Regions from separate parts of the Paenibacillus sp. FSL R5-0636 genome, predicted to be linked through region 1. Evidence: riboswitches for the same ligand, from Rfam matches in the RefSeq annotation. Region 1 holds a riboswitch; the other holds the start of a gene.
What was found. Region 1 has a riboswitch for glycine ahead of MKX34_RS31700 (amino acid permease). Riboswitches for the same ligand answer to the same signal wherever they lie in the genome.

Region 1 (6,357 bases):
CTGGAGATCAAAATCCCTCTAAAATAATCGTTAACGCAGCAAACATAAACATATATATCTAGGAAAAGGGGATTACCTCTCCGCCGAAGGCTTGAGGTAATCCCCTTTGTTCAATTGAAAGAAGGTTCCGTATTACTGATCATTTATAGCTAAAAAGCGGATAGTAGCTGTTGTCCCCTTACCTTCAGAGCTACTATAATAAATTTCCCCGCCGTATTTTTCTACGATATTAAAGCAAATCATTAATCCTAAACCTGTTCCATTACTTTTTAATGAATAAAAAGGAGTGCCTAGCGACTTAACCTCTGCTTCTGACATCCCGCTTCCTTCATCGATGATTGTTATCTCAATAAAATTATTGTTCCTATTCGCCATAATAGAGACAGATTTACCAACTTCCGAAGCCTCTAAAGCATTTTTTATTATATTAATAAGCAGCTGCTTAAATTCAATTTTATTAATAGAAATCATGCAATCTTCTTCTACGTAGGTAACGATTTGATTATCAGATAACATTGCGTAGGAATGGAGCAATCCTGTAACACTTTCAAGTACATCCTTCACATCTACTTTTTCTAATTTTTGCTCTCCATTTGGCTTTGAAAGGGTTAGAAATTGCGAGATAATCTGTTCTACTGTGTTTAATTCATCAATCATTAATTTAAATTTTCTTTTCATAGGATCATCAAATGAAGGATCCTCATCAAAAAACTGCAAAAAACCTCTAACCACTGTCACTGGATTTCTAATTTCGTGCGCAACGGCAGCTGTTAATTGTCCAACCATCTTTAAACGCTCAGATTGCTGTAATTGTTCATAATAAAGCTGCTGTTTTTTCATCCGTTTAAATGATATTTGAAAAATGAAAAATAATAACACTTGAACCGCTATTATATTAATGAAATTGCCTAGCATATCATAATGTAAATATGTATATAAATCCCCTCTATCAATCAAGAGGATATAGCCAAATGTAATTACCATTAGTACCCCATTTATAATGAAGGAAAAATAGAACAATTTTAAATCAAAAAATAGAATAGACAGTGCAGGAATAAGACAAATGAGGATATAGGTAGTCCATGTTTGAGGATATAAAAAGAATAGCGTATAAAAATACGCAAATCCAAATAGAATGATAATCTTTCTAAAAGTATGTGTCTCATGCTTAGGGTAAATCCATAAACAAACCGTTAGAAACGCCACACATAAAAAATGAATGATATAACCAAAATCAATCCCATCTAACTCTAGGGTAGATAGTATCAATCCAAACATCATAAGAACGATGATCATTAACATTAATATGTAATAGGTTTTTCGATTCACCCGACTGTAGAACTCTCTCATGAATTCACCACTTTTAAATTGATTTTACCATTACGATAGTTATCTTACTTGTAAACTTATTGTCGAAATAAGAATTATATCAGTTGAAATAGTAATAAACAATAACTGAAAAAAACTGTAAACTCGATGATATTATAGTTTGTAAAAAATTAAAAAACCGGGAGATACCATTTTAACAGTATCTTCCGGTTTTCTGTTTAACTTTGCATATTCTTTAAGCAAACGTCCATGTAGGAACGCTTGAAACCGGCAAGGGCTCCCTGCCCAGTCGCGGTTGAATATAACCACGGCTTCTGCGCCGGTTAAAGCTTTCCTCATAAACTAGAGAGGTGTTTCGGTCCTGATTATTTTATTATCTCTTTCCCTCTTTCTTCTATTTATCGAATACAAAACAAATAATAAAATAAACCATAAAGGCGTCAACAATAATGCCGGACGAGTTTCATCAGCAAACAGCATAATTATGAGTATGATTGCAAACAAGGCTAGAACAACATAATTCACAAAAGGTGTGAACGGTGCCTTGAATTTTGATTTGGCCTGCAATTCCGGCTTCGTCTTTTTATATCGCAAATGGCAAATTAGAACGACGCCCCAAACCCAGATGAAACAAATGGCACTAATCGTTGTCACGATGCCAAAGGCCGTCTCCGGAATCAGCTTACTCAACAAAGCCCCTACAGATAAGACAAGCGTGGATATGAATAAAGCATTACTTGGCACATGATTTTTATTAAGCTTTGCAAAGTTGGCTGGAGCCTGGTCATTTCTGCTTAGATTGTATAGAATCCGGCTTGTTGAGAACATCCCGCTGTTACAAGCGGAAGCAGCTGAAGTTAATACAACGAAATTAATAACCCCCGCGGCAATCGGAATCCCCACTAAACTAAATGTTTTAACAAAAGGACTTTCTGCCGGGTTTAGTTCTGTCCAAGCGTTGATGCATAATAAGGCAATAATAGCACCCACGTAGAAAAATAGAATTCGCAAAGGTATTTTATTAATCGCCGATGGGATAGTTTTTTCTGGATTGGATGTTTCCGCTGCTGATACCCCCACCAATTCCACACCCACAAAAGCAAACACAACCATTTGAAATGAAAGTAAGAACCCGGAAATCCCGTTTGGAAATACTCCCCCATGTGCCCAAATATTACTGAGCGCAACCGTTCCGGTAGTTGTTTTGAATCCAATCACCAGTAAAACTACCCCTATGGCAATTAACGCGAGAATAGTGATTACCTTAATTAAAGCAAACCAAAATTCCAATTCGCCAAAGCTTTTTACAGTTAATAAATTGAGTCCTAATAAAATAATTAAACAAATGACTGCGGGTATCCATTGCGGGATATCAAACCAATATTGTACATAGACCCCAACAGCTATAATATCGGCCATAGCCGTCATGATCCAGCAAAACCAATAGGTCCATCCAGTTACAAACGCCGCCCGCGGTCCAAGATAGTCTTCGGCAATGTCTGTAAAAGATTGATAACCTGCTTTTGACAACAGAAGTTCTCCCAATGCCCTCATCACAAAGAAAATAGCGATACCCACGATTAAATAAGCAAAAATGATCGATGGTCCTGCCAGCTGTATAGCTTTTCCAGATCCTAAAAATAATCCGGTACCGATGGTTCCACCAATCGCAATGAGCTGAACATGTCGATTCTCTAAATCTCTCTTTAATTCTTGTGCTGCCATTTCGAACTCCCCCTTATGTGAAAAAAATAACAAGTGAAAATGATAACAAAAAAGAGATTGGATACGCTCCAATCTCTTAGGTATAAGAATAATAAATAAAATACATTTATTTATTCTGACGATGATCAGAATAACAAATGAATTATCTAGTACTCTTCTGTCCTTTTGCCTGAGATTGTGAACCCTTCGGCGCCGGGGGATTCCCCCACGGTCTCTCCAGAAGCTGCTCCTGCTATAGTGTGATCCATAGCAATCATAGCTTGCGAATTATTTAATTTTTATGTCGCTAACTTCATTTTTAATATTTTTCAATACTAATCATTGTCAAATATTTTGTCAATAACATTAATTACCGCTTTATTATTGTTCCATTAACTTTTATTGCACACAATTAAGGGCTTGTCAGCCAAGCCGCCAATTCTTCTGTCTGCAGGCACAACCTTCAATACGCTCTCCTTAGCACTCCATGACTGACTAACACCTTACATGTTTTCGTTTGAAGCCCAGCTGCGATTTATCAACTGCCTTTTGAATATTAATTGAAGCATTCAAAATCTTGCTTTTTGTACTACCGGTATGGACTTCCACCGGGCCAACTTCCTTTGCAATCTCAACCGCTTTATCATGAAGCGGCAGATAGGATACGCCCACAGTGTAGATGAAATTGTTCATTGCGTATTTCGTTCGTTCAGGGGCATCATGAATCGTATTTTTAGCAAGCTCCAACATAGCGGCCAATTTTTCTGCGGAAAATTCACTGTCCGGGCGATTTCCGAGCAGCCAGCAGTAACAGTTCCAGCCCGCCGACATTTTCAACTCTATATCACTTGCAATCCATTTATCAGAAACCTCTTGCGCAATATCCGTCTCCGCCAACGTTACTGCCACCACAAAGTCCGATAGCATATAGAAATAAGCCCCAGCAATCCACCGCTCAAAATCCGACTCTGACATTGCTTTAGGCTCCGCGATCACCCCGGCAAAATACATAGCGTCGTAATTTCCCGTAGCATAAAGCTGCTCGGCCAAGGGTTGATTATGTTTTATTTTTCTGAAGATAGGCTTCATCTGGCCTGTGGCCACACCAAAAAGCGGTTCGTGCGCGCCATTGGATAGATATATTTTCTTGGTGCGTTCCTTGCCGAGAGCTTCAAGCTCTTGCATGACCGTTTCTAAATCCATTGTTCGCACTTCCTTTTTTATGAATATTGGCTAGGGACTCAAACTTTACTTGAATATATCATAAAAGCCCTTATAAATATCTTCTTTTATACATCAAGGTAATTTGCCCCGCTATGTATTCAGCGCTATATTGGTTGCCATCCTTAATCCACCACATAATAATCCCCAGTAGTGAGGCTGCAATAATATCAACGGAGACTACCTCCTTAGTAGAGTCAATGTTCCTCGCGTTTCTTCGTTTTTCGACAGTATTTTTTAACAGGTTGGTCAAGTGGTTTTTGAAGCCTTTATGCTCAATCAATACAGCAAAAACTTTCCGGTATTCAAAAAAATAATTTAAAAAGGTGATCAGCTGCTCCTGTTCGTTGTTGCTCTTCATTTGTAATAGCGGTTCAACCTTCATGGATAGGTCATCGAAGATTTCATGTACGATCTGGCGCAATAAATCGTTAATATCCTCATAATGCAAATAAAACGTTGCGCGATTTAGTTCCGCGCGGTTGGCGATTTTTTGGACGGTCAATTGCGAAATCTCCACATTGTCGGACAATAATGAAAAAACAGCGTTTTTCAACATCTTTTTTGAGCGAATGGCTCGTGGGTCAACTCTTTTATGTTCAGTCATTTCATCCCTCTATTATCGTTTAAATGGCCTTTCATCAACTAATTTGCCTATTCTGTCGATTAGTCGACATTTTCAATAAAATTGCAAATAGGAATACTTTTTAAATCCTGATATGATTTATTTTATTGACACTATGTCGAAAAAGCAATGAAGAGAGGACTGCAACATGCAAGAAGACACTAAGAACATAAATAAAGGGATCTTATTAACCATCTTAATCTTTGGTTGTTTCTTATCCACACTCAATCAGACGCTTTTAAATGTCGCCTTAAGTAGTTTGATGGATGTTTTTGATGTCACAGCAACAACCGTACAATGGATTTCAACAGGATTTATGCTGATCAACGGGATTTTGATTCCGATTACGGCCTATTTAATGAAACGTTTTACAACACGGCAATTATTTATAAGTGCCATGTCATTTTTATTAATCGGTTCTATAATTTGTGCAGCAGCGCCGAGCTTTAGTCTACTCTTAATCGGACGGATGATCCAAGCTGCCGGTGCAGGGATTATAATGCCGCTCATGATGAGTGTTGTGCTCGCGATCTTCCCCGTTGAAAAACGTGGCAGCGCTATGGGACTGCTTGGGCTGGCGATGATATTCGCTCCTGCTATTGGGCCAACGCTCGCGGGTTTTGTTGTCGAATACCACTCTTGGCGCTGGTTATTTATCGGGCTTATTCCACTTGTCCTCATTGTTATAACGTTGGCGTTCAAGTATTTAGTGAATGTATCTGAGACGTCTAAGTCGAAGCTTGATGTGGTAAGTGTTCTTTTATCAACCGTCGGATTCGGCTTAATTTTATACGGCTTCAGTAGTGCAGGAAGTAAAGGCTGGGATGATGTAATCGTGATCCTGACCTTAGGGATTGGGGTCGTGGTAACAGCCGTATTCTGTCTTCGACAAGTCAAATCTGATGATCCACTGCTAAACCTGTCGGTCTTCAAAAATAAAGTGTTTACGATGACATCTCTTATTAACGTATTAATCACGATGATGATGTACGCAGATATGATTTTATTGCCTATTTATCTGCAGAATGGTCGCGGGTTTACAGCATTTGATGCAGGACTACTATTGTTGCCGGGCGCACTCGTAAATGCGTTCATGTCACCCGTCACCGGTAAATTATACGACCGTTTCGGTGCGAAACCGCTGTTCATCATTGGCCTATTGTTTATTATTCCATCTATGTGGGCGGTAACAGATTTATCTGAATCGACCACGTATACTTATCTAATGATTCGTACCATAGGCCTGCGAATTGGATTAAGCTTCATTACTATGCCACTCAATACAGCCGGACTAAATGCGTTGCCCAAACAACTTGGCACTCATGGTACAGCTGTGAATAATACCGTTCGCCAAATTGCCGGGGCCATTGGCACTGCTGTCGTAATTACAATTTATACAGTGCAGGCAACCAGTCATGCAACTACACTGATGCAGAATAATCCCTCCGCTACTCCTGAGATCTTTAAATCCCTTACAT
Region 2 (6,357 bases), 440 kb from region 1:
TACGCTTTTACTTATATTTTTCGTTATATTGTATGCGATGAGCAGCCTGGACACTGACAAATACAATATCGTAACCGGCTCTTTATCCCAGACTTTCAAGTCGAGCAGCACTGTTCTTGAAGGCGGAGATGGTATTTTAGATGCTGGAAAGACCCCTGACAACAAACCAGAGAGTACAGATGGGAATGCGAACGCAACTGCAAAACCAAATGACGGTTCTGATAAACAAACGGAGAATGAAACACCTTCAGCACGGGAGTTGGCTTTTCGAGAACAAGAGGCGAAGCTTGCTGAGTTAATGGGTGTGATCACCCACTATGTGGAGGAGAATAATCTCGGTGAACAAATATTTGTAGCCGACAAACCGCAGGGCATAGAAATCACGCTCAGCGACCGTTTTCTTTTTGATGTGGGTAAAGCAGATGTGAAGTCACCAGCCCTTCCTGCTCTTCAGCAGTTGTCTGGCTTATTCAAAGATATCGGGGCAACGATCAGCATTGAAGGACATACGGATAATACACCAGTGTCATCAGCTTCACGTTATAACGACAATTGGGAGCTATCGGGTGCTCGTGCGCTTTCTGTGCTGCGCTTTTTCTTAGATAATGAAGGACTGAACCCGGACACTTTTCAATATGCAGGTTATGCCGATACCCGACCAACAGCAGATAATACTACGGTAGCAGGCAAACAGAAAAATCGACGCGTAGAGATCATTGTCCTTCGACAGCTTCAAGAGGTGGAATAAAAATATAGTTGTTTGTGCTCAGAGCTAAGTTCGGCGGCTAAGGCCATTTCAATTGCCACATTGACCAATAATGGGGTTTCACCTAATTTAATTCGGGAAAACCTCCCTGATTTTTCACCTAATATCGTATCCAATCGCGGAATGAGGGAATTTCTCCCTGATTATTACTCTTTTTAGTCTGATATAGTGGTTTTACCGAGATAATTAGGGAGGAATTCCCTAAAATCCTAACTCTCACGCTATAATCGTCTAAAATGAGGGAGGTTTTCCCTAATTCCATACTCCACTAGACCCTCAAACCATTCGATTGAGTTTACGAATACTCGCACAATCTACATAAGAAACACAAACAGCAAGTCCCCAAATCACAGAAACTTGCTGCTAAAAACATCACACTTGATCAGACTATTTCCCGTCCCCAATTTCCAATTATTCAGCAACTAACGCGCTATAACCGGCTGCATCTAACAGACCTTTTACAGCATCAGCATATTCTCCATCAACTTCAATCTCAAAAATCCAACCCCCGCCATATGGCTGATCATTGATAAGCTCCGGACTAGCTTCTAATCCATCATTCACCTTGGTAACCGTCCCAGAGACGGGCGAATACAATTCCGATACCGTCTTAACGGATTCGATACTGCCTACGCTGTCACCGGCCGAAATGGTTGATCCTACCTCAGGAAACTCAACAAATACGATGTCGCCTAATAAATGCTGAGCATGGTCCGTAATCCCAACACGTACTACTCGTCCTTCTACTTGCTGTGCCCATTCATGCTCTTCGCTGTAAAGAAGGTTGTCTAATACTTCACTCATTTCAAGCCGCCTCATTTCCAATTTGGAGTTCTAAATTTAGTTATAGCCTAAGTTATCCCGGCTCACAATGTCAATATTACTAACAGGAAATTTAAATTTGTCATTTTTTCGACGTTTTCTTGTTGACAGCGCCCGACTATACCCGTTTAATGGAGACATACAAGAAGAAACGACGTTGTCGTCTTTTTATAGACAATAACCGTTTCTCGGAGAAATATAAGGATAATGTATAATGTGAACCATATACTTTCTTATATTTGAAATAAATATAGTTGCGGATGATGGCATAGGGAGAGACTGTCTCACTTGAAGACGGCGCCGAAGGAGTAAGCCCTAACAGGGGTGAATCTCTCAGGCAAAAGGACCTTTGTCGGACGTATCTCTGGAGAGCATCAGACGCAAGGCTAGATGCGTCAGATCACCAACGGGGAAACCTGCAAGCTAGTTACGGCAGGGTAACTCTCAGGTACAAAGGACAGAGCAGAAAGCGATTTGTGCATTTATGCATGATTGCTTCTGCCTGTCCTTTTTTCGTATGTAATCAGATCAGATCAAGGGGAGTGACGACATGGATGCTTTGAGAAGAACACCTTTTTATGATCTCTATTCCGCTTATGCGGAATCCAGATGCATTGACTTCGGTGGCTGGGAGCTGCCAGTACAGTTTACAGGTATCGTAAAAGAGCATGAAGCCGTTCGCCAGCAGGCTGGGCTGTTCGATGTCTCGCATATGGGTGAATTCATGGTGATTGGGAGCGGTGCAGAAGCCTTTTTGCAAAAAATGACAACCAATGATGTCAGCCGTCTCACGGATGGTGCGGCACAATATACACTGCTCTGTTATCCAAATGGCGGAGTTGTCGACGATCTACTCGTGTATCGCCTAAGCGAAGGGCATTATATGCTCGTCGTTAATGCCTCCAACATCGACAAAGACTTCCAGTGGCTGCAAGAGCATTTGACCTCTGAATTCGGCGAAGTCACGCTCACTAATGTCTCTGACGAGACGCTTTTGCTCGCCTTGCAGGGTCCTCTGGCAGAGACCATTCTCGCGGAAGTTACTGATGCTCCTATTTCAACACTCAAGCCTTTCCATTTCATCGAACGCGCCACCGTTTGCGGTGTAGAGGTACTTATCTCCCGTACGGGTTATACCGGTGAAGATGGCTTCGAGATCTACGCTTCGCTGGAAGGTGCAGAAACGTTATGGAACGGACTGCTTGCTGCAGGCGCGCCTCACGGATTAACACCTGCTGGACTGGGTGCACGGGATACCCTGCGTTTTGAGGCAAAATTACCACTGTACGGTCAGGAGCTATCCGCTGACATCACCCCGCTTGAAGCAGGAGTACAGTTCTTCGTGAAGCTGGACAAAATAGACTTTATCGGACGCGATGCACTAATACAGCAAAAAGAAGCTGGGATTCCCCGTCGCCTTGTCGGCCTAGAAATGATTGATCGAGGCATTCCACGCTCCCATTATCCTGTTTGGGCAGATGGGGTTAAGATTGGTGAGGTCACAACCGGAACACAGTCCCCTACGCTGAAACGGAACCTGGGGTTGGCTTTGATTGATGCTGCTTACAGTGAAATAGGCACAGAGGTTTACGTAGAGATACGCGGCAAGCAGCTTAAGGCTGTAGTGATCAAGGCCCCTTTTTACAAGTATAAACGCCTTTAGCGTCCATATAAGGACGGTGAGCTTTTAAGCGAGAAATAGAAGGATAAAGTATAGCGTGAAAATTGTACTTTCTTATATTTTAAAAAAGCCAAGGAGTGAAACCTTAATGAAGCACCGTTATCTGCCCATGACAGAACAGGACCGCGTAGAGATGATGGAGGCCGTCGGGATTCAGTCTATAGATGAGCTGTTCTCCGATATTCCTGAAGCGGTACGTTACCAAGGCACTATGCCGATGTCTGAACCACTCGATGAATACGCCCTGCTGCGCCACATGAAAGGTTTGGCTGACCAAAATGCCGACTTTGATTCTCACGCCAGCTTCCTCGGCGCCGGATTATACGATCATCACATCCCTGTGGTCATCAACCATGTCATTTCCCGTTCTGAATTCTACACTGCCTACACTCCTTATCAACCGGAGATCAGCCAAGGTGAGCTGCAAGCGATCTTCGAATTCCAATCCTACATTTGCGAACTAACCGGTATGAAAGTTGCCAATGCCAGTATGTATGATGGCGCTACAGCTTTATCCGAAGCAGCGGTTCTCGCGGCTGGTGCTACCAAACGCAAAAAATTAATCGTCTCCCGTACCGTTCATCCTGAGGCTCGCCAAGTGCTATGTACTTCGGCTAATGCTTGGGGTCTGGAGGTGGTGGAGATTGACTATAAAGACGGTGTTACCGATCAAGCTAAACTCGCTGAAGCTATCGATGGAGATACTGCCGCAGTGCTTATTCAATCGCCTAACTTCTTCGGCAGCATCGAGGATCTTCGCTCGGTTGAGCCGCTGATTCACGCGGTTAAAGGTCTTCTTGTAGTCAGCGCGAACCCAATAGCTCTAGGTGTACTTGAAACTCCGGGCAAACTTGGAGCCGACATCGTAGTGGGTGATGCTCAGCCACTTGGTATTCCAGCTTCTCTCGGGGGTCCAACTTGCGGATTCTTTGCCGTAGCTGATCACCTGATGCGCCGCATGCCAGGCCGGATCGTTGGCCAAACGGTAGACCGTAACGGTAAACGTGGCTTCGTTCTTACACTTCAAGCGCGTGAGCAGCATATTCGTCGTGAAAAAGCGACATCGAATATCTGCTCCAATCAGGCGCTGCTGGCTCTCTGCGCATCCGTCTACTTGTCCGTTATGGGCAAAGAAGGCATGCGTGAAGTAGGCGAGCTAAATATTCGCAAAAGCCATTACGCTGCTAATAAACTCAGCGGACTAACAGGTGCTGAACTTGCCTTCTCCTCCCCATTCTTTAACGAATTTGTCGTGAAGCTTCCTGAAGGCAGCAGTGTGGCCTCTATTAATTCGAAGCTGCTGAAGGAAGGTTATCTTGGGGGTTATGATCTGGGTCGTGATTATCCTGAACTTGCTGGACATATGCTGGTTGCCGTAACGGAAAAAAGAAGCAAAACCGAAATCGGCCAATTCGCTAGCGCACTGGAGGGCTGTTTATGAAACCGGAGCAAAGTCTAATTTTTGAATTAAGCCGTCCTGGCCGTTCGGCCTATTCTTTGCCACTATGCGATGTGCCGCAGGAAGAAACCTTGGAATCCCTAATTCCATCGGATTTACTCCGTAGCGAACCCGTCGTACTTCCAGAAGTATCGGAAGTGGATGTCATTCGCCACTACACTTCTCTTTCACGTCGCAACTTTGGTGTAGACAATGGCTTCTATCCACTCGGTTCATGCACGATGAAATACAATCCGAAGATTAACGAAGATGTTGCCCGCTTCTCCGGCTTCGCCAAAATTCATCCCTACCAACCAGAAGAAAGTATTCAAGGCGCACTGGAATTAATGTATACCCTACAAAATGATCTGTCCGCGCTGACGGGCATGGATGCAGTATCCTTACAGCCTGCCGCAGGTGCTCATGGTGAATGGACCGGCCTCATGATGATCCGCGCCTACCATGAAAGTCGCGGCGAGACGCGTACTAAGGTTATCGTGCCGGATTCCTCGCACGGAACCAATCCTGCTAGTGCCTCAGCAGCAGGACTTGAAACGATCACGATCCCTTCCACAGATAAAGGAATGGTCGATCTTGAAGCACTGAAGGCAGCCGTCGGTAGCGACACAGCCGCACTGATGCTGACTAACCCAAGCACACTCGGCTTGTTCGAGACCCAAATTGTCGAGATTGCTGAGATCGTGCATGAAGCAGGGGGCTTACTCTATTACGATGGAGCCAACTCCAATGCCATTATGGGCATTACCCGCCCTGGCGACATGGGCTTTGACGTTGTGCATCTGAACTTGCATAAGACAATGAGCACCCCACATGGCGGTGGCGGCCCTGGAGCCGGACCAGTCGGCGTAAAATCTATCCTCATTCCATTCTTGCCACAACCTACTGTGGTAAAGAATGAAGATAGCAGCTTCTCACTTCACTTCGGTGGTCCTGAATCTATTGGACGCGTGAAAGCTTTTTATGGAAACTTTGGTATTCTGGTTCGTGCCTATGCCTATATCCGGACCTATGGTCCAGACGGACTGCGTGAGGTATCCGAAAATGCTGTGCTGAATGCGAACTATATGATGCACCGTCTGGCGCCGTATTTTGAAATCCCATATCCGGGTGTATGTAAGCATGAATTCGTGATGTCCGGCAAAAACCTCAAGCAATATGGCGTGCGCACCTTAGACGTTGCTAAACGATTGCTCGACTTCGGCTACCACCCGCCAACCGTGTACTTCCCTCTGACTGTTGAGGAATGCATGATGATCGAGCCGACGGAAACCGAAAGTAAAGAAACGCTCGACGGCTTCATCGATACGATGATTCAGATTGTGAAAGAAGCGCAGGAGACACCAGAAATTGTAATCAACGCACCGCATACCACAGAGATTAGCCGTTTGGATGAGACACAGGCTGCGCGTAAGCCAGTTTTGAATTGTTCTTGCGGTTAAGTACTTATCAAAAAAATGTTCTAGACAGATAAAAGCCATCCTCCGTTGTTGATTAATTTCGGAGGATGGCTTTTATATCTTATGTACAAACGAGTATTTTGATGTTTATCATCAAAATTTACAACTTAAGTATTTCTATCAATTCCCATCTCTCGCTGATATCCATCTTACTATAAATACTCTTAACGAT

Region 2: it holds a riboswitch for glycine, as region 1 does, so the genes downstream of both, gcvT (glycine cleavage system aminomethyltransferase GcvT) here and MKX34_RS31700 (amino acid permease) in region 1, are expected to answer to the same signal.

Annotation. Positions count from the first base shown of each region.
Region 1 covers NZ_CP150232.1:6,950,775-6,957,131, forward strand. The annotation lists gene MKX34_RS31690 (DUF5643 domain-containing protein) at 1-27, shown strand, start outside; gene MKX34_RS31695 (HAMP domain-containing sensor histidine kinase) at 133-1,296, opposite strand; gene MKX34_RS31700 (amino acid permease) at 1,672-3,054, opposite strand; glycine riboswitch at 3,202-3,284, opposite strand; gene MKX34_RS31705 (DNA alkylation repair protein) at 3,529-4,236, opposite strand; gene MKX34_RS31710 (TetR-like C-terminal domain-containing protein) at 4,307-4,861, opposite strand; gene MKX34_RS31715 (DHA2 family efflux MFS transporter permease subunit) at 5,028-6,357, shown strand, end outside.
Region 2 covers NZ_CP150232.1:6,512,642-6,518,998, forward strand. The annotation lists gene MKX34_RS29825 (flagellar motor protein MotB) at 1-748, shown strand, start outside; gene gcvH (glycine cleavage system protein GcvH) at 1,178-1,570, opposite strand; glycine riboswitch at 1,849-1,947, shown strand; gene gcvT (glycine cleavage system aminomethyltransferase GcvT) at 2,139-3,251, shown strand; gene gcvPA (aminomethyl-transferring glycine dehydrogenase subunit GcvPA) at 3,358-4,710, shown strand; gene gcvPB (aminomethyl-transferring glycine dehydrogenase subunit GcvPB) at 4,707-6,167, shown strand; gene MKX34_RS29850 (helix-turn-helix transcriptional regulator) at 6,286-6,357, opposite strand, start outside.